3 regions of the Pseudarthrobacter sp. GQ63 genome follow, and region 2 is predicted to be linked to each of the others. Evidence: riboswitches for the same ligand, from Rfam matches in the RefSeq annotation. Region 2 holds a riboswitch; each other region holds the start of a gene.
What was found. A riboswitch is a leader RNA that binds a small molecule or an ion and turns the genes downstream of it on or off. The one in region 2 is predicted to bind cyclic di-AMP.
Positions count from the first base shown of each region.

Region 1: linked by a shared signal. The riboswitch ahead of AC6CHP_RS14380 (C40 family peptidase) and the one ahead of AC6CHP_RS06400 (LysM peptidoglycan-binding domain-containing protein) in region 2 are both predicted to bind cyclic di-AMP.
Region 3: linked by a shared signal. The riboswitch ahead of AC6CHP_RS16965 (aggregation-promoting factor C-terminal-like domain-containing protein) and the one ahead of AC6CHP_RS06400 (LysM peptidoglycan-binding domain-containing protein) in region 2 are both predicted to bind cyclic di-AMP.

Region 1 covers NZ_JCAXEF010000008.1:155,482-162,231, reverse strand. The annotation lists gene AC6CHP_RS14390 (iron-dependent transcriptional repressor DtxR) at 175-870, shown strand; cyclic di-AMP (ydaO/yuaA leader) riboswitch at 1,003-1,219, shown strand; gene AC6CHP_RS14385 (M23 family metallopeptidase) at 1,230-2,054, shown strand; cyclic di-AMP (ydaO/yuaA leader) riboswitch at 2,191-2,364, shown strand; gene AC6CHP_RS14380 (C40 family peptidase) at 2,435-3,130, shown strand; gene AC6CHP_RS14375 (NlpC/P60 family protein) at 3,288-4,067, shown strand; gene AC6CHP_RS14370 (HNH endonuclease) at 4,341-4,841, shown strand; gene mobA (molybdenum cofactor guanylyltransferase) at 4,882-5,526, shown strand; gene AC6CHP_RS14360 (DUF6457 domain-containing protein) at 5,543-5,836, shown strand; gene AC6CHP_RS14355 (molybdopterin molybdotransferase MoeA) at 5,833-6,750, shown strand, end outside.
Region 2 covers NZ_JCAXEF010000002.1:415,189-421,938, forward strand. The annotation lists gene AC6CHP_RS06390 (aggregation-promoting factor C-terminal-like domain-containing protein) at 1-771, opposite strand, end outside; gene AC6CHP_RS06395 (dienelactone hydrolase family protein) at 878-1,861, opposite strand; cyclic di-AMP (ydaO/yuaA leader) riboswitch at 2,160-2,329, shown strand; gene AC6CHP_RS06400 (LysM peptidoglycan-binding domain-containing protein) at 2,333-3,175, shown strand; gene AC6CHP_RS06405 (protein adenylyltransferase SelO) at 3,319-4,794, opposite strand; gene AC6CHP_RS06410 (APC family permease) at 4,791-6,233, opposite strand; gene AC6CHP_RS06415 (ribonuclease Z) at 6,230-6,750, opposite strand, start outside.
Region 3 covers NZ_JCAXEF010000012.1:67,702-74,451, reverse strand. The annotation lists gene AC6CHP_RS16980 (phosphatase PAP2 family protein) at 1-220, shown strand, start outside; gene upp (uracil phosphoribosyltransferase) at 233-868, shown strand; gene AC6CHP_RS16970 (glyoxalase superfamily protein) at 915-1,319, shown strand; gene AC6CHP_RS16965 (aggregation-promoting factor C-terminal-like domain-containing protein) at 1,316-2,029, opposite strand; cyclic di-AMP (ydaO/yuaA leader) riboswitch at 2,035-2,197, opposite strand; gene AC6CHP_RS16960 (sensor histidine kinase) at 2,291-3,820, opposite strand; gene AC6CHP_RS16955 (response regulator transcription factor) at 3,828-4,568, opposite strand; gene AC6CHP_RS16950 (winged helix-turn-helix domain-containing protein) at 5,269-6,135, shown strand; gene AC6CHP_RS16945 (SixA phosphatase family protein) at 6,227-6,750, shown strand, end outside.

The DNA of each region.
Region 1 (6,750 bases), on a different contig from region 2:
GGCGTTGGGGCGGGAACCGGCACCGTCATAGTCCAGACATTGAGACGGCCTGTTGTGACGGCCGCCAACTATTCGGACAAAGTCAAAATAGGCTAAGCTTTCCAACGGACTACGTCGCGCGGAAGGCGATACGGTGGGACAACGCAAGGTACTGCGCTCGAGGAGCTGAGCTGGATGACGGATCTGATCGACACTACGGAGATGTACCTTCGGACCATCTTGGAGCTTGAGGAAGAGAACATCGTGGCCCTCCGCGCCCGGATCGCCGAACGCCTGCGCCACTCAGGGCCCACGGTCTCCCAGACCATTGGCAGGATGGAGCGGGACGGCCTGGTGGTGGTCTCGGGCGACCGGCACCTCGAACTCACCGAAGTTGGCCGGAAGCGCGCTACCGAAGTGATGCGGAAGCACCGGCTGGCTGAGCGGCTGCTGGCAGACGTGATCGGCCTGGACTGGGCCTACGTCCATGACGAGGCCTGCCGCTGGGAGCACGTCATGAGCGAACGCGTGGAACGGCGCATCTACGAGCTGCTTGACCACCCAACGGAGTCCCCGTACGGCAACCCCATCCCCGGACTGGCTGCCCTCGGCGGCCAGGCATCACAGGGCTTCGCCGACGGGGCCATCAGCCTGCTGGAAGCAATGAAGTCCTATGGCCCGGCGTCCGAGGTAACCGTAAGCCGCCTGGCTGAGCCAATCCAGGTGGAACCGGAACTGCTGGTCCAGCTGGACGAGGGCGGAATCCGCCCCGGGGCCGCAGTCTCGCTGGAGCGGGTGGGAGACTACATTTCGGTCCGCGTGCCCGGCATAGAGGGCGCCCTGGAGCTGCCACCGGAAGTGGCGGCCCACGTCTTCGTTGCCATCCGGTAAACGTGCGTTCTACCCCGGTTGGGGCAGAAGAGGCAAAGATAACGGAATTGTTACTTTGGGACTTCTGGCCCTATAGTTAAAACCCAAGCGTAGATACTAAAGCGTTACCTGATCCGGAGCCGAGCTCTGCCAGCGGATCAGGTGCACGAGTCATTACTGGCAGAGGCGGGGGAACCACAACCGGCAGACGGGGGACTGCCTTGGGGTGAAGTCCGTCAGCAGCAAGCCTCTTCCAGCGTTGGATCCTTCCGGGGATACCTCTGTGCCGAGCTTGCCCAGGCGGACCGGGTCTGTGAACTCTCTGACCCGAATCCGACAGCTAACTTCGCAGGCTTTCCAGAGAGGAACCCTTCTTGTCCATGCAGACCCCCAAGGGGCGCCGCCGCGCGGCCGCCCCCGTTTCAACGCCGCGCGTTGTCGAGGTCATCACCACGGAACGCCCCCGCGATCCGCACCGTGATGCACGCCGCCGTCGAGGACCCTTCCGGCAAATCACGGAATTTGCCTCCGCCAGCGGGATCGGCCAGAAGGCCGGAATCGCGCTGGCCGCCACCGGGCTGGTGTTGACCGTGACCGTTCCGGCAACCAGCCCCGTCATGGCTACAGACAATGCCGGCAGCGTTACCCCGGTGGCAGCTTCGGCTGTCACTCCGCAGCCGCAGGTATCGGCCGAGGCCGGCGCACAGATCGACTTCAGCCGCTCTGCCGTGGTGACCCAGGCGGATCCCGACGGCAAACTGAAGCAGCTGCTCAGCGCGCAGTCCGCAGGTTCCGTGTCCCGCGCAGCATCTGCCGGAAGCCTCGGAGCCCCTTTGGCCGCGCTGTCCACTGCTTCCCCGTTCGGTTACCGGGTCAGCCCGATCACCGGCGGCTCTGGTGACTTCCACCGCGGCCAGGACTACGTGGCCCAGTGCGGCACCTCGGTCCTTGCAGCAGCCACCGGCACCGTGACGTTCGTGGGCTGGCACCAGTACGGTGGCGGAAACCGGGTTGTCGTGGACCACGGCAACGGCCTGGAAACCACGTACAACCACCTCTCCTCCTTCAGCGTCGCCGAGGGCCAGACGGTCTCCCGCGGCGATGTCCTGGCGCTCAGTGGCACCACAGGTGCTTCAACAGGCTGCCACCTCCACTTCGAGGTCCAGGTCAACGGCGAAGTCGTCGATCCCACCGGCTGGCTGTAGTCAAATGATGGTTCACTCTCGAATCATCGTGACCTGCCGTGACCTGAATGTGACATTCAACGAAAACTGCTGTACCGTCTAACTCGCGTCAACTTTTCCGAAGTTGACGCTCTTGTGCGGATTGCCTAGCTCTGCCACCGCTCAAGGTCCGTTCGCATTTCATCGTCTGGCAGGGGCGGGGGAACCAATTTTGGTCTTTGCTTCAGCGAAGGCCTTGGGGTTAAGTCGCAAAGCTTCCTTGGAAGCGGTGTGGCCGGGTGACTCCCATCCGAATCCGACAGCTCACCTCGCAGGCATTGGGAGAGGCTACCTTCGTGTCTTCACGCCATCATTCTGCGCGCCACCGTGCGCAATCGGTTCGTACCAACCCCTTGGACACCGTGTCCAAGGCTGTTAGTGCCAATGCCGGGACAGTAGGTCGCCAGGCTGCAGTTATCGCAGCCGCTTCCGGTCTCATCCTCAGCATGGGCCTGCCTGCCAACGCCGCGGACACCACCGCCGGCGTATCCGCTTCCACCGAGTCCGGGTCTGCCCAGTCTGCCCTCGCGGTGACCGCAGCACCCACCGCCACCGTCTCCTTCGAGCGTCCCGTGGTGAAGACCACCGCCGCTCCGAAGCCGGCACCGGTGCGGGCACAGTCGACCGAATCCGAGAGCCGGACTGCTTCCGGAACCCGGACGGCCTCCACCGCGTCGGCCCCCGAAGCTGCAGCTGAGAAGCAGGCCGAAACGGTTTCCTCGGCCTCTACCTCCGGCATTGCCGCACTGGCGTACACCGGCATCGGCCGTCCCTACGTCTGGGGCGGCACCACCCCCAACGGCTGGGACTGCTCCGGCTTCACCCAGTGGGTTTACGCCCAGGCTGGCGTCAGCATCCCGCGCGTCAACGCCTGGACGGCAATGACGCCTACCTCCACCCCGCAGCCGGGTGACCTGGTCATGCAGAACGGTGGCGCGCACGTAGGCATCTACGTCGGCAACGGCATGATGATCAGCGCGCTCAACCCCTCCCAGGGCACTCTGCTTCACTCGGTGGCCGCCACCGGAAGCTCCGCCTTCTTCACGATCAACAAATAGTTCTTGGGCCTTCGGGCCCAAGAACTATTTCTTTGCTCCACCACTTTCCACAAACACCACATCCCCGTTCGGGGCGTGCCGGCGTACCCCCAAGATGCCGGCACGCCCAAACCCCTTGGTGCCCACAACGGCCTGAGGAAAACGAAAGAGAGAACTGATGACTACTCGTGCCACCGCACGGCATCGCGCCGAAGTCACCAAGACCAACTCAATCGCCGTTATCGCCAAGGCTGTTGGCGGCAACGCCGGCGGCATGGGCCGCCAGGCAGCGGTTATTGCCGCTGCTTCGGGCCTGGTGCTGACCAGCGGCATCGCTGCAAACGCGGCTGACTCCAGCGTCCAGCGCGACTCCGCTCCGGCCACCCTGGAAGTTGAGTCCTCTGTCGAGGCGCCGATCTCCGCTGCTTCCACCATCGCCATCACCTTCGAGAAGCCGGCCGTCACCACCACGCCCGCGCCTGTTGTGGTTGTCGAGGAAGAGCCAGCTCCTGTTGAGGTCGAGGAAGCCGAGCCGGCTCCCGCCGTCGTCCAGCCTGCCGCAGCCCCCAAGGTGACCGCCAAGGTAACCACCGCCTCTGCACCCGCTGCAGCTCCTGCCGCTTCCGCCAGCGGCAAGGGCGCAGCCATCCTTTCCGCTGCGTACGCCCAGCTGGGCGTCACGCAGGACTGCACCATGCTGGTGACCAACTCCCTGGCCGCAGTGGGCATCAACTTCCACGACTGGCCTGCAGGGTACCTCTCCCTGGGCCGCACCGTAAGCGCCGCGGAAGCCCAGCCAGGCGACCTCATCTACTACGCAGATGGTGGCGCGGGCATGGCCCACATCGCTGTCTACGCCGGCAACGGCCAGGCTGTCCACGGTGGATACAACGGAAACCAGACCGTGGTGTTCAGCGCCAACGTTGGCTCCGGCCCTGTTTTCATCCGCGTGAACTAACGAGCCCCGCGTTAGCCGTTCCCTGGGGACGGCACGAAGAACCCCTGCCCCGCGGCAGGGGTTCTTCCATTTAAGTACGATGCCGGCGGAGTGCAGCCCGCAGCCACCCGGGGAACGCCCGCCAATGGACCCGACACGGCAGTTTTGGAAAACCGCAATTAGCTGATAATGCGCATCTATGTTTACTCTTGTGGTGTCGATCCATAGCCCGGACATGCCGAGGGCAGCCGGCCCTCGTGCCCCTGACGGGTGCGGCCGTGAAGAGGTACGTGCATGCGCACTCTCGTTCTGAATGCTGGATATGAACCGCTGGCGGTCATCACGTTCCGCCGGGCGCTGGTGCTTGTGCTCACAGGCAAAGCCAGCGTGGTTGCCGAGGGTGATGATCCCGTGGTGGGACCCCAGGAGATATTGGGCCGCCCGTCCGTTATCCTCCTGAACCGCTATATCCGTCCCAGATACAACCAGGCCACGGCTGTCAGCCGCCGCGGAGTGCTGAGGCGTGATGGCCACAGGTGCGCGTACTGCGGAAAAGCGGCCCACACCATCGACCATGTCCAGCCCAAGTCCCGCGGCGGTGCCGATTCCTGGGAGAACCTTGTGGCCGCCTGCCTTCGGTGCAACAATGTTAAGGGTGACCACACGCCGGCCGAGATGGGGTGGAAGCTGCGGTTCGTCCCGGAGCCCCCGCACGGAACCATCTGGCAGATCAAGGAACTCGAAAAGCCCACCCCCGCCTGGGACCCGTTCCTGCTGCCCGAGCGCGCCGCCTGACCCCACCCCGCACCATGCCCTTGGTGACTAGGCTGGGGGAGTGGAAGAGAACCGGTTGCCCTTCGATGCCCTCATCCTGGCCGGCGGGGGGTCGTCCCGGCTGGGCGGAGTGCCGAAGCAGGACCTTGTCTTCCACCACGCCACTCTCCTGCAGCGTGCGATTGACGCGTCCGCAGGAGCCTCCAGCATCGTGGTGGTGGGTCCCCGGCCGGAATCTTCCGCTGCCGGGCTGATCTGGTGCCGTGAAGAACCGGAGTTCGCGGGGCCGGCTGCAGCCATCGCGGCCGGACTGGAGGCTCTTGCACAGCACGGCACCAGCACAACGGAGTACACCCTTGTGCTGGCTTGCGATATGCCCCTGGTCCAGGACGCCGTGGCGGCACTGAAGGAGGCGCTGGTCCCGGGAGGGGGTGACGGCGTCGTGGCCCGTTCCGGTGACGGAACCCTCCAGCCGCTGGCCGGCATTTACCGCACGGCCGGGTTAATAAAATCAGCGGCGGAACTGTCGTCACGCGGTGCCTTAATCAACGGCTCCGTGCGCTCCCTCCTTGCTAGTCTGGAGGTGCAGCCTGTCACCGTCCCCGCAGGTTCCACGGCAGACGTGGACACGTGGGATGATGCCGCCGCACTAGGGATTGCCGCCGGGAACCAGGACAAGGGCCAGGACCGGCACAGCCGCAGTTAACTTGGGAGGCACGTTCGTGAAAAGTCAGGATGAAACGCTGGAGGAGTGGTGCAGGTCCCTGCTCCAGGCCTATGAGCTCGAGGACGTCCAGGTGGACGTCAACGCCATCCTTGCCCTGGCTGGTGTGGCCGCCCACTCTGTGGTCCGCCCGGCGGCACCGCTGACCACCTTTATCGCGGGTTATGCCGCTGGGCTGGCGTCGGGTTCCGGGCAGGCAACGAATGCCGCTTCCATGGAATCCGCGCTGGCCGTGGCCCGCACCCTGGCCGCCGACTACGATGCTGAAGCCGCCGGGACTCCCGGCGAATGACCAGCGACGCCCAGGAGGAACCGAGCAAACCCGAAGCTGACCAGCCCCGGCATCTCGACCACACATGGGACGAAGCCCGGCAGGCCGCTTTCGACGCCGCCCAGCCGATTCCCGCCGGGCCGGTTGCGCTGGAGCTTGCCCTCGGACGGAAACTGGACCAGGACATAGTGGCGCTGCAGGACATGCCCCACTATGCGTCATCGGCAATGGACGGCTGGGCGGTGAACGGCACCGGACCCTGGATCCTGGTTGAACCCGGTACGCCTCTTGCCCCGCACCAGGCCAGTCCCATCGCCACGGGGGGGCTCATCCCCCCGGGTGGCAAGTCGGTATTGCGCAGTGAAAGTGCCCGGCTGGACAAGGACGAGGACGGACTGCCCATCCTGATGACGGGCGGCACGGCCCGCCCCGGCGAGCCCCGCACCGGCCAGCACGTGCGGAAAGCGGGGGAGGAGGCTTCCGGGGGCGACGTCCTGGTCAAGGCAGGAGTGGTGCTCAACCCCGCACACCTGGCGCTGGCCGCCCTGGCTGGATATGACGAACTTGTGGTCCAGGGAAAGCCCCTGGTCCGGCTGCTGCTGACCGGCTCCGAAGTGGTTGGCCACGGCGTGCCCGTCCCCGGCCAGGTGCGGGACACCTTCGGCCCGCAACTGCCGGCAGTGGTGGGCATGCTGGGCGGGATCCCCGGCGGGCAGCAGAGGATCGGCGATTCCTATGCTGAGTGGCTGGGCGCGCTGGAGGACGTGGTCCCGGAGGTGCCGGGGGGGCCGGACCTGCCGGCCGACGTCGTCATCACCACTGGCGGGACAGGAAAATCCGGCACCGACCACCTTCGTCGGGCCGTAGCTGAGCTGGGAGGGCGGCTGATCATCGACGGCGTGGCCATGCGTCCGGGCCATCCGGCCGTCCTGGCC
Region 2 (6,750 bases):
CTCGTAGGCGGCCAGCGCCGCCTGGCCCTGCCGGTAGGCGTTCTCCACCTCCGCCGTCGTGCCTTTGAGCGACGCCAGCTGCGCCGTTAGCTGCCCGCTGCGTTGCTTTTCCTCCGCCGCCTGGCGGGTCACGGCGTCCTGGGCGGACCGGGCCTCCGTGAGCCTGGCTTCGGCTTCAAGGGACAGCCGCCCGCGCTCATCCTTCGCAGCCTGTTCCTGGGCCGCCAGCGCAGCAGCGATCTTTCCTGCGACCGACGCCTTGTGCACGAGTGCGGCGGTCTTGTCCCCCACGATCTGCACCACGTTGAGCCCGTGCACGGTGTTGCTCTGGACGGCGTCGAGGGCAACAAAGAACCCCATGTTCGTACCGCCGGTTTTGTATGACTGGGCCGCCAGCGCACCGAGCTCTTTCCTGTGCTGGACAAGGTCAAAGTGAGCCTGCTCGGTCTGTGCCGCCAGGACTTCCACCTTGGCAGATGCAGCCTGCAAAGCCGCGTCCGTCACCGCGTACTCCGCTGCTGCCTGCACCGCGGCGGAGCCTGCGGCCTCGGACTGGTCCTGAAGGGCGGACAGTAAGCCACCTATCCTGGCAATTTCCGCGGTCTTTTTGGCCTCGCTCTCCTTCGCGTCCTGCACCTCCTCCCAGGACGGGAAATCGCCGGGCGGGACCTCCGCAGCACCCGCCGGCGTAAGCCATAGGGTTCCCACCAGCGCAAATGAAAGAAGCGCCGCGGCGAGCCGCGCCCTGGGTTTGGTAACGAACCGGCACATAGTCGGGAAGCCTACCGCCTTCACCCTCAGGTTGAAGGCGGACGTTTCTACATCGTTATGGACCGAAGGCAGTTACGTTGACGGAAAGGGCAGAAGTGCCGGCCTCTTACAAATGCTGGCCGAACCAGGCAAGGGTGTCATTCCACGCGGCCGTCGCCTGGGCTTCGTTGTAGCGGTCGCCGGTGTCGTTATGGAAGGCATGGTCCACGCCGGGGTAGACCGTGAGCTGGTGGACAACACCGGAGGCTGCCAGCGCATCCTTGAGCGCAGGCATTGGCCCGGTGATGCGTTGATCGAGTTCAGCGTAGACCCCGAATACGGCCGCCTTGATGTCCGGTACTTTGGCCAGGTCGGGGGCGGGTCCATAGAACGCCGCAGTTGCCTTCAAGCCGTCCAGTTCGGCGGCCGCCTGCCAGGTGATGCCGCCGCCGAAGCAGTAGCCGGTCATGGCGACGCGGCCGCCGTCCACGAAGTCCTGGGCCTGGAGGTACTCCAGTGCTGCCGCAAAGTCGGCCACGTGCCGCTGGGCGCCGGCCTGGGTGAGGGCGCCGGGTACGGCGTCGCGGTCCATGCCGGCCGTCCCACCTTCACGGCTGAGCAGGTCAAGCGCCAGGGCGGCATACCCCTCCTTCGCGAACCGGCGGGCCACGTCTTCGATGTGGGGCGTCAGCCCGCGGTTCTCATGGCAGATCAACACGGCAGGAGCGCGCCCTTCCTGCTCGGGCCTGGCCAGGTAGGCACTGACGGAGGCGCCGCCGGACGGAAACTGGACGGACGCCGTCGTCAATCCTGGCGCACCCTCAGGGACAGAGAGCGGGCTTTTAGCCCCGGGCACCGCTCCCGACCCCGCAGTCCCGGCAGCGGACGTCGGGGACGTCGGGGACGGTTCCGGGGTGGGCATGGGGTCGGTGCTCCGCGGCACCTCGCTGGGGGTACAACCCACCAGCAGCATCGCCGCCGACGCCGCCGCCATGCTGCCGGTAATGAAAGCAACCCGCCGGGTAAAGGTCCGCTGGCTCAGCGCGCCGGACCGGTAGTCGTCAAAGAATTCCTCAATCAGGTACTTCTCATACTTGCCAAGCTGCGTCACAGTGCCTCCTCGGGGTGACGAACATACTCCTCCCCCAGCCACCTCCGGACAAGGTTCAGCGGCGATCTTTGCCCGTCCTTTATCGCTTTGTGATAAACATCATGCCCTGCAAAATCGGCGCGCCTGCACTTCGCCCCGGGGGCGCTGTGGCACGCGAAATCCAGTCGATAGCCAAACCGAGAGAATCGCCTCGCATGTTATCCAAATGTGACAATGGGTGCTAAGTCGGGTTATGGTCTTCAAGTGTCCCTCCCAGACGGGACATTCCCCGTCAGAATGCCGAGCCCTGCCACTGACCCGGGAACCAACGCTTTCCAGCTGGCAGGGACGGGGGAACCAAGTTTCCGCGGCCTTTAAAGGTCTTGGGGTTAAGTCGATAGCGCGTCCGTTCCATTCGGAGGTGTTACCGGCCGGGTATCTCCAACCCGAACCCGACAGCTCACCCCGCAGGCATGGGAGAGGCGATCAACTGTGTCAAAAAATTCCACCACTGCCCGTCACCGCGCAACGCCGGCCCGCTCCATCGCGATCGAAGGGCTGGCTGTTTCGGCCAAGTCCCTGGGCCGTCCGGCTCTGGCCGTAGCAGCAGCCTCCGGCATTGCCTTCGGCGTAGGCGCCCCGGCCCACGCCGGTGTGAACGGTCCGGACACCACCGAGACCGCTAGCGTCCAGGCTTCGGCCGCCCCTGTGGCAGCAGTCGCAGCCCCCGCCGCAGCAGCCGGCAACGTCCACACGGTTGTATCGGGCGACACCCTTGGTGCCATTGCGTCGATGCACGGTGTCAGCCTGAATGACGTCCTGTCAGCCAACGGGCTTTCCGTCTCCACGATCATCTACCCCGGTGACCAGATCCAGATTCCCGCCGCGGGATCCGCCCCGGCCGCAGCCTACGTTGCACCGGCTGCAGCACCGGCACCGGCTCCGGTCCAGACCGCTGCTGTTACTACCCCGGCTAACACGGGAATGAACATGTCCTACGCATCAGCACCGGTTGCAGCCACGGGCAGCGGCGCCGGAGCGGCCATCCTTGCCAACGCCTACGGCCAGGTGGGCCAGATCCAGGACTGCACCGCCATGGTGGAGAAAGCCCTGCGCACGGTCGGCAAGTCGGTCGGCGACCTTGCCCCGGGCCAGTTCTACCAGTACGGCACCACCGTGGGCACCCCCGCTCCCGGTGACCTGGTGATCACCGCCGGCCACGTGGGCGTCTACGCCGGCGACGGCCAGGTTGTCAGCGGCGGCGTGAACGGCAACCAGACCGCCGTTCACTCCATCAGCTGGCTCAGCGGCGCTTCCTTCGTCCGCGTGGCATAGTCACCACGGACACAGACGCAGCTGGCCCGTAAGGGCCAGGCCACTCCAGATAAAGGCGGCAGCCGGGTTCTCCCGGCTGCCGCCTTTGTCGTGCTTCCACGGTTGTCATTCTTGATCCGTCCGGAGGCCAGCGCCGCCCCGGGTCAGGTACCGCAGAAGGTCCGGTAGGTGCCGAAGTCCTCCGGCGGCCCCTCGGTGTAGCGCTCCAGCCCCGGGCGTTCATGGAACGGGGCCCTCACCACTTCCAGGAAACGGTCGAATGGGCCCATATCCCCCTCCGTGGCGGCCGCCAGCGCTTCCTCCACCAGGTGGTTCCGGGGAATGTACACCGGGTTGACGCTGTCCATCAGCCCGGCGTCGGGCTTCAGGCCGGCCCAGCGCCCAGCCCAGGCATCAAACGCGGCGAGATCCAGGACCATGCCCCGCGCCGGCCTGGCATCACCCCTGGCGGCCTGGCCAAGGCTCCGGAAGAACTGTGTGTAATCGACAGGTCCGTCCTTCAGCAGGGCGATCACCCCGTCCACCAGTTCCGATGCCTCGTCCCCCTCCTTGCTTCCGGCCGGCCCGCCGTTGATGCCAAGCTTTGCCTTCATGCCGTTGAACCAGGCATCGCTGTACTGGCTGCGGAACTTCCCCAGCGCCTCCACTGCGGGGGCGACTGCCTGTTCCTGGTCCTCGTGGAAGAGCGGCAGCATGGCCTCCGCCAGCCGCGCCAGGTTCCACTCAGCCACCACCGGCTGGTTGGCGTAGGCGTAGCGGCCGCCGACGTCAATGGAGCTGTACACGGCCCCGGGATTGAAAGCGTCCATGAAGGCGCAGGGGCCGTAGTCGATGGTTTCGCCGGAAATGGTCATGTTGTCCGTGTTCATGACGCCGTGCACAAACCCCACCAGCATCCACCGGGCCACCAGCCCGGCCTGGGCGGCCACCACCGAGGCGAACAGTTCCAGGTAGGGATGTTCAGCTTGGGCTGCGTCCGGGTAGTGCCTGCTGATGGCATGGTCCGCCAGCCGGCGGAGGAGCTCCATGTTGTCCGTGGCCCGGGCATATTGGAAGCTGCCCACCCGGAGATGGCTGCTGGCCACCCGGGCCAGGACGGCGCCGGGCAACATGGTGTCCCGCCGCACCGGGCGTCCTGTGGCCACAACGGCAAGGGCCCGGGTGGTGGGGATGTTCAAGGCGTGCATTGCCTCGCTCACAAGGTATTCCCGCAGCATGGGGCCGACGACGGCGCGGCCGTCGCCAGCCCGGGCGAAGGGTGTGCGGCCGGAGCCTTTGAGATGCACGTCCCGCCGGCGCCCGCCAACGTCCACCAGTTCGCCGAGCAGGAGCGCCCGGCCGTCGCCGAGCAGCGGTGAGTAGCCGCCGAACTGGTGCCCGGCGTATGCCTGGGCAACCGGGGTGGCCCCAGCCGGGACGTGGTTTCCCAGGAGCAGCCGCACGCCTTCGGGGCTTTTCAGGTATTCAGGGGCAAGTCCCAGCTCGCCGGCCAGGGCATCGTTGAGAACCAGGAGCCCTGGTTCGGGCGCTTCCTCGGCCTGCCACGGAACGGCGAGTTCCGGGAGTTCACTGGCGAAAAGTCCTTCGAAGGTGACAGTTGATTCTGCTGCTGCAGTCATAAATCAACCCTATCGCCGTCGTTCGTCCTGCGGTTGATCATCCAGGTGATAAGCCACAGGATGACTCCAATGGCCATCAGTCCGCCGGCGATCTGGTACTGGATGATGTTCCTGCCCACCCATGGTCCGGCAAGGAATGCGCACAGGGCGGCGGCAACGAGCGGGAGCTGGCCCGGGGACGTGAAGAACACCTTGCGGTGGGGATCCCGTTTGCGGCGCAGCACCACGCAGGCCACGTTGACCACCGTGAAAACGCACAGCAGCAGGAAGGCGGTGGTGCCCGAAAGGTTCGCCACAATGTTGCTTTCGGGATCACTGGTGACATACAGGATGAGGCCCAGTGCCAGGACAGTGGAGAAGGCAATTCCCGCCCATGGGGTGCGCCGGACGGGAAGGACCTTGCCCAGCTGGCGGGGCAGGACATGCTGGCGGGCCATGCCGTAAATCAGCCGGCTGGCCATCAGCATGTTAATGAGGGCCGTATTGGCGACTGCGAAGACTGCCAGGAAGGGAAAGACCCTGTCGATCGGGAAGTCCGGTGAGCCCTTGTGGACCACTTCCAGCAGGGCCGCGCCCTCAGCTTCCCGGATGCCCTCGAGTTCGGTGGGCGTGAGGACGCTCACCACGGACACCGCCACCAGCATGTAGAGCAGGACTGCTATGCCCAGGCCGGTGAGCATGGTGCGGGGAAAGATTTTCTCGGGGTTCTGGGTCTCTTCCACCATGTTGACCGAGTCCTCGAAGCCCACCATGGCAAAAAACGCGATGGAGGTGGCTGCGGTGACGGCCAGGAAGAGTCCTTTGTCCTGGGAGTCGTTGAAGACAAAGATCTCGCCCGGGTTTCCGGTCCCCTGGGCCATGACAAAGAACCCGACGCCGATCACAATGCACAGTGCGGCCATCTCCACCACCGTGAGCACCACATTGAACTTGACGCTCTCCCCCACCCCACGCAAGTTGATGGCCGCCAGGAGGATCATGAATCCAAGGGCAACCGCGGTGATCACGCCCTGACCGGGGTTGCCCATCCAGCCGTTGATCTCAAGGCCGCCAAAGAAGTTCTGGGCCAGGACATTCGCAGAGGTGGACGCACTGGTGATTCCGGAGCAGACGACCGCAAAAGCCACCAGGAAGGTGACGAAGTGGATCCCGAACGCCTTATGCGTGTACAGCGCGGCGCCCGCCGCCTGTGGATACTGCGTAACCAGTTCAAGGTAGGAGAAGGCGGTGAGCGTGGCCACCACGAAGGCCAGCAGGAACGGCAGCCAGACGATTCCCCCCACGGTGCCGGCCATGGTTCCGGTCACCGCGTAGACGCCGGCGCCGAGGATGTCCCCCACGATGAACAGCAGGAGGAGCTTGGGTCCCAGCACTCTCTTGAGCGTGGGCTCCTTGCCATGCGCGGTAACGTCTGACACTTCTTCTGAAGCTGCACTCATGAGTGACCTCCCTGGCTGACTGGGCTGAATGACGGGTTTGGCATCGATGCCGTGACCGGCCCGCGCTGCAGCGCGGCGCCTGGGGACCAGCGCCGCCGCCGCGGGAAGCCGATACGCTGCAGGTCCTCTGCGGCGATGACCGCAGCAGTACCCGCACGGGCGCGCGCCTGGGCCGAGAGCAGTGTGGCGTCGCCGCCGTACCGTGCGGAGAAGTGCGTGAGCACCAAAGTGCGGGCCCCGGCATGTGCCGCCAGCTCGCCCGCCTGCCCTGCTGTGAGGTGGCGGTACTGGCCGGCCAGCCCGGCGTCGTCGTCGGCGAAGGTCGACTCGGCGACGAGGAGGTCGACGCCGTCGGCCAGTTCTTCTGCGCCCCGGCAGGGCGCCGTGTCCATCACGAAGGCGAAACGCTGGCCCGGCCGGGCGGCGCTGACGTCATCAAGCCGCACCCCTGCCAGGCTCCCTTGGCGCTGCAGGCGCCCTGTGTCCGGCCCGGAGATCCCTGCCGCCTGCAGGCGTT
Region 3 (6,750 bases), on a different contig from region 2:
CCACAGGCTGTTCCATGTGATGCGGCGGCGTGAACACGCAGGCCCGGCGCCCACCTTCGAACATCCGGTCCTGCGCGAGGACCACTCCGGGGACGAGGAAAGCACCACCGGTACCGCCCCGAAGGAGAACGACGGCGGTGCCCCGCCAAGGGTCGACGACGGCGCTTCCCAGTCGGGAACGGGCAGCGGGCGGCAGGGGAGCGGCCCGGCGGCCGGGTGATAGTTTTGACCCATGCGCACTCTCGTTGTGGACCACCCGCTGGTCGCCCATAAGCTCACCGTCCTGCGGGACAAGAACACTCCGTCCCCGGTTTTCCGGCAGCTGACGGAGGAGCTGGTGACCCTCCTTGCCTACGAGGCCACGCGAGAAGTCCGCACCGAGCCCGTCACCATCGAAACTCCTGTCAGCACGACCGTGGGCACCGCGTTCACCAAGCCCACCCCGCTGGTGGTCCCCATCCTTCGTGCAGGCCTGGGCATGCTGGAAGGCATGACCAAGCTGGTCCCAACCGCTGAAGTGGGCTTCCTGGGCATGGCCCGTGACGAGGAAACCCTGGACATCATCACCTACGCCGAGCGACTCCCCGAGGATCTCACCGACCGGCAGATCTTCGTGCTGGATCCCATGCTTGCCACCGGCGGAACACTGCGCGAAGCCATCAAGTTCCTGTTCAAGCGTGGCGCCTCGGATGTCACGTGCATCTGCCTGCTCGCCGCGCCGGAGGGCCTGGCCAAGCTGGAGGAAGAACTCTCCGGCGCAAACGTCACCATCGTCCTGGCATCCATCGACGAGAAGCTCAACGAGAAGTCCTACATCGTTCCGGGCCTGGGAGACGCGGGCGACCGCCTGTACGGCATCGCAGGCTAGGACTCAAGCCTTTCCCGCTTCCCGCCGCAAGGCTTAGCCTGTGCGCATGGACTGGAAACTGGAACTCGTTTTTGTGCCCGTGTCTGATGTGGACCGGGCCAAGGACTTCTACGTCAACAAGGTGGGCTTCAACGCCGATTTCGACGCGCGGCCCAGCGACTCCATCAGGTTCGTGCAGCTGACCCCGCCAGGGTCTGCCTGCTCCATCTGCATAGGGGAAGGGCTCACGGATGCGCCGCCCGGCACAGGCTCAAACCTGCAGCTCGTGGTCAATGACATCCAGGCCGCCCATGCGCAGCTGAAGGCCAACGGGGTGGACGTCAGCGATGTGGACGTGCAGGACTGGGGCCATTTTGTGTACTTCGCCGATCCTGACGGGAACCGGTGGGCGGTCCAGTACATCCCGGGCCGGGACGCGCTGGACCGCGAGGGGAAAGCTGCCTCGGTTTAGTACCAGTTGTTGGCGTAGTGGAAGTTCAGTGCTCCACACGGCGACTGGTAGCGCTCCTGGATGTAGTTCAGGCCCCAATTGATCTGCGTACGGTAATTGGTGCGGTAGTCGGCGCCCGCGCTGGCCATCTTTTCGGCAGGCAGGGACTGCACAATGCCATAGGCGCCGCTGCTCGGGTTGGTGGCCGTGGTGGTCCAGTCCGATTCCTTGGTCCACAGGGTCTGCAGGCACTGCATCTGGTCCGCGGCCCAGCCGTAGGAGGCCAGCTGGCCGGCGGCGTAAGCCTGTGCCCCTGCGGGGTCATTGACCGCGACGACGGGTGCAGGCTCCGGAGCGGGGGCAGGCGCAGGTGCGGGTTCAGGCTCCGGGGCCGGCGCGGGTGCAGGCTCGGGAGCGGGAGCAGGGGCCGGTTCGGCTGCCTGCGGGACCACGTTGATCGGCTCAGCCGCAGGAGCGGGGGCCGGGTTCGCCTGGATTTCGCTCTTTTCGATGCTCAGCTTCGACTGTGCCTCAGCCGCCTGAGTCTCCGTGGCTGCCACCTGCACTGCGGTGTCGGTAGCCTGGCCCGCGGCTCCAACACCTACAAGAAGGGCGCCGGACGCTGCGAGGATCGCAGCGCGCTGGCCGAAGGACGGAATTTTGCCTGACGTGCGCGGGACACCAGCTTCAGAGCCTGGTTTCGGGCGTGCTTTAGTAAGGAACTTAGACATGATGGATCGCCTCTCACACCTGCGGAGTTAGCTGTCGGGTTCGGATGAGGGCATCCGGCCACACGGAAAGATCACGTGCTGGCTTAACCCCAAGGGCAGTTGAGTGCCCGGGACTGTTGGGTCCCCCGCCTCTGCCTATGCTCAAGCGGAATCCGGGAAGCGGCAGAGCTTGGCGTCATCCGGATATGCGGCCCGAACGGGAACCGCACCCAATCGACGGTACAGGAGAGCAGCGCTTAAGTCACATTTTGGTAACAGGGATCACGCTGACGGCGCGCCGTCTTGCGTCTCTCCGTGCACAAGCGGGAGCTGAAGCGCGAACTGGGTGCGGCCGGGCTGTGATGTCACCGTGACCTTGCCCCCGTGGGCCTCAACAATGGATTCCACGATGGACAGCCCCAGGCCGCTGGTTCCTTCCGTGCCGGATACGCCAAGCCCGCCGGCCTTGCCTGTCCGGGCCGCGTCTGCGCGGGCGAAGCGTGCGAAGACCTGGTCCACGAAGTCCGGCGGAATGCCCCCGCCGTCGTCCGTTACCGTTACCACCGCGGCACCCTCCGGCGTCTTCCCCACCCCGGTGACCACGGTGGTCCCCGGCGGCGTGTGCTTGCGCGCGTTGGACAGCAGGTTCATCAGCACCTGCCGCAGCTGGGACGGGTCCCCTTCCACCACAACAGGCTCGTCGGGGAGCTCCAGCCGCCAGGTGTGCCCGGGCGCCATGACCTTTTCATCACTGACGCCTTCCACCACCAGCTGGTTCAGGTCCACCTCGCTGAACTTCAAAGGCTGGCCCTCATCCAGCCGCGCCAGCAGCAGCAGGTCCTCCACCAGTGCAGTCATCCGCTGGGACTGGCTTTGCACCCTGGCCAGCGACTTCTCCCCGTCAGGAGTGAAGTGTTCCGTCATCCGCATCAGTTCCGTATAGCCGCGGATGGCGGTCAGCGGCGTGCGGAGCTCATGGGAAGCGTCCGCCACGAACTGCCGGACCTTGGTTTCGCTCTTCTGCCGTGCCTGCAGCGCGTTGGCCACATTGTCCAGCATCAGGTTCAGCGCGTGGCCCACGCTGCCCACCTCCGTTGCGGGATTGGAGTTCGACGGCGGCACGCGCACCGCAAGCGCCACCTCGCCGGCATCCAGCGGCAGCTTTGAAACGCGGGTGGCAACCTCCGAGAGCTGCTCAAGGGGCTTCATGGTGCGGCGGATCAGTACGGTTCCCACCAGGCCGATCAGGAGAAGGCCGCCCAGTGAGACGAAAACGAACGTCCACACCAGGGACGCGAGCGTGCTCTCCTTGGCGGCCAGGGGGAGTCCTGTCACCAGGACGTCACCAAAGTTGGTCTGGATGGCCACCAGCCGGTAGTCGCCGGTGGACAGCGTCCTGTCCACCGGCTGCACGTTGGCTGGCAGGGCCAGCAGGACCTGTTTGTCCTCCGTGGACAAGGGGGAGCGCGTGGCATTCGAGGTGAGGAAACCGCCGCTGTTGACCTGGCCGTTGAGGATCCGGGCGTTGAGGGTTCCAACGCTCTGGCCGCGGGCGTCCAGGGGATCCCGGCCGTTAAAGCCGCCCGAGGGAGGGCGGCCGGGATCGTTGGAACGGGCTGCGGCCTGGCTTAGCTGCTCATCGAGTTGCCGGGTGAGGAACTCGTCCATCGAGGCATAGCTCGCCACGCCAACCGCCCCGCAAATGGCAACCAGCAAGGTCATGGCCAGGAGGACAAGGCGGGTCCGCAGGTGCCAGGTGCCGGGCTTCAGCCAGCTCCGGGGCTGCGGCTCCGTACTGTGCGCGGACGCCATCGCTTTCCTACTCCGCCGGCTTGATGACGTATCCGGCGCCGCGCACGGTGTGGATCATGGGCGGATGGACGGCGTCCACCTTTTTGCGCAGATAGGAAATGTAGAGTTCCACGATGTTGGCCTGGCCGCCGAAGTCGTAGTTCCAGACCCGGTCCAGGATCTGCGCTTTGCTGATGACGCGCTTCGGGTTTTCCATAAGGTAGCGGAGCAGCTCGAATTGGGTGGCTGTCAGCTGGAGCTCTTCACCCGCACGGGTCACCTCACGGGTGTCAACGTTGAGGACCAGGTCTCCCACCACCAGCTCGGCGGTGTCCATCGCGGCCACACCCGACCGCTGGACCAGGCGGTGCAGGCGGAGCAGGACCTCCTCCATGCTGAACGGCTTGGTGACGTAGTCGTCGCCGCCGGCCGCGAGGCCAACGATCCGGTCCTGGACCGCGTCCTTGGCGGTGAGGAACAAAGCGGGAACCTCGGGCGCAAAGGCACGGATCCGGCCCAGGACCTCGACGCCGTCGAAACCGGGGATCATGACGTCCAGGACAAGCACGTCAGGGCGGAAGTCCTTGGCCACTTTCACTGCCCCGGGGCCGTCGGCAGCAACCGCCACGGACCAGCCGGCCATGCGCAGCCCCATACTCATGAGCTCGGAAAGGCTAGGCTCGTCATCCACCACCAGCGCCCTGATGGGGGAGCCGTCCGGATGCGTGAGCGTGGGGAGGTTGTTTGTCATGGAGTGGGAGGTGGCCATGGAACAACTCTCCGATCAATGGTTTAAGCCCGGCTATGGCGTTCCTGTGCGCAAGCTGTGAATCCCAGCCTAGCGAGCTGGATCCGTGGAGGGTCCCAGGCGTGTCATCCCCGCGTCCGCGGCCGCCCGGACGCGGACATTCAAGCGGCGGCATATCGGGCTTCGGTAACCCCAACATCCGCTCCGCACACAATTTTTTCTGTCCAAAAGCGGGGGCGGCTGGACACGCCACCAGGGCGAAGAGCGAGATTCCGCTATCAGACGCTCTGGTGAACGAATCTACCGCTGGCCCCACTTCGATCGAACAATATTCTGTCCAGCACCAATAAGAAGGCAGAATGCCGGATAACAACCGTTATTTTTTACGGCGTCCAGAATTGTGATTTGGAGCACTATCGCGGAATCTGTCTCATTATTCGGACGATCGCGTCCATTGTTACTTGCAAGTTGCCATTGTTACGCTGCACACTTCCAATGTGAACAAGAACTCAACAGCACCTGCAGCCGCAGAATATTGGCCCAGCACATCCGCTGCTGCCGACATGCGCTGTTGTCGAATGCACGCCTGACCTTCCCACCCTCCGAAGTTCTTAGGCATTCGCCCCCAGCCCAGCGTCGGGCGCCCCTCCCCAGTTCGCATTGCGGGGATTCCCAGCATTCGGGCCGCGATGACGGCCATTCACATTGAGGTAAGCATTCCATGTCAGTTGCATCCGGATACGTCCACATTTCTGTCCGTAACGCCGCCAAGGCCGGCCAGCCCTCGGGCCTCCGCCCCGGGTTTGGACCGCGACCCGCCCTGGCTCCATCATCATCTGGAAGCAGCTTCCCCTCCCAGGGCTACGCGCCGCAGGGCTTCAACCCCAGCTCCTACGGGCAGCTCCGTGCGGTCCAGCCCGCAGAGGCGGCACCCATGACCGTCCCCACTCCCGTGGTGGCCGGTCCAAACACTGTCCGGCCCGTAGCCAACGACAACGTTGCCCGCGGCTTTGTCCTCTACATGGGCATTGACGAGGAAACGGCGGCAGCGGCCGGAACCTCCATCGCCAAGCTGGCCCAGGAGATCCGCGCCTACGCCCAGTCCCTCGTGTCCGGCGCCGAAAGCTACGCAGCAGTTGCCGTTGCCCCGGCCGGCACACCCGGTTCCGCGCTCGACGTCGTCCGTTCCACCTTCGGTGACCCCACCGTCAACGCCCGCCAGCGCACCGAGGCCCCGCGTCCGTCGCAGGCACAGGAGCCGCGTCCGTCCGGCGTCCTGATCGACCTGGCACGCCGCGAAGTCCACCTGGATGGCGAGTCGCTCAACCTGACGTTCAAGGAGTTCGAGCTCCTGAACTACCTCGTGGAGAACGGCACCCGCACCGTAGGGCGCGACGAACTCCTTGAGGGGCTGTGGCGCAACGCCGAAGAGGTGCCCAACGAGCGCACCATCGACGTCCACATCCGCCGGCTCCGCTCCAAGCTGGGCCGCCTTGCCAACACCGTGCGCACAGTCCGCGGCCAGGGGTACCGGTTCTACGAGCACCCCGAAGTTGTTGTCTGGGCCGCTCCGGAGTACTCGATCTAGCGATTACCTCCGCCGCCCCCGGGGCATGTACCTCCGCCGCCCCCGGGGCATGTGCCTCCGCGGCTCTTGGCATGTTCGCTAGGCTGGGGCCATGAGTGAGCACCATCTTCGACGGCTTGTGATCATGCGGCATGCCAAGGCCGACTGGCCGGGCGGGGTGGCTGACCACGAGCGTCCGCTGGAGGAACGGGGCCACCGCGAGGCTCCGCTTGCCGGCCGGTGGCTGCTCAAGCACAACATCGTGCCGGACTTCATCCTCTGCTCCAGTGCCCTGCGGACCAGGCAGACCTGCACGTGGGTGTGCTCAGAGCTGGGGGACAAGGCGCCCACGCCCAAGCTTGAGGACGGGCTGTACGCTGCGTCGGCGCTCCGGATGCTGACGGTCATCAACCATGTTCCGGATACAGTCACCACGCTGATGCTGATCTCACACCTGCCCGGGGTGCAGGACCTTGCCATGCACCTGGCCTCGCGCGACTCAGACCACGACGCCTACATGGACGCCGCCACCAGATACCCCACCAACGCCCTCACAGTCCTTGAGACTGAAAAGTCATGGGCGGAGCTGGACGGGCAGGACGCGCGCATCACCAGGTTCAAGGTCCCCCGCGCGCA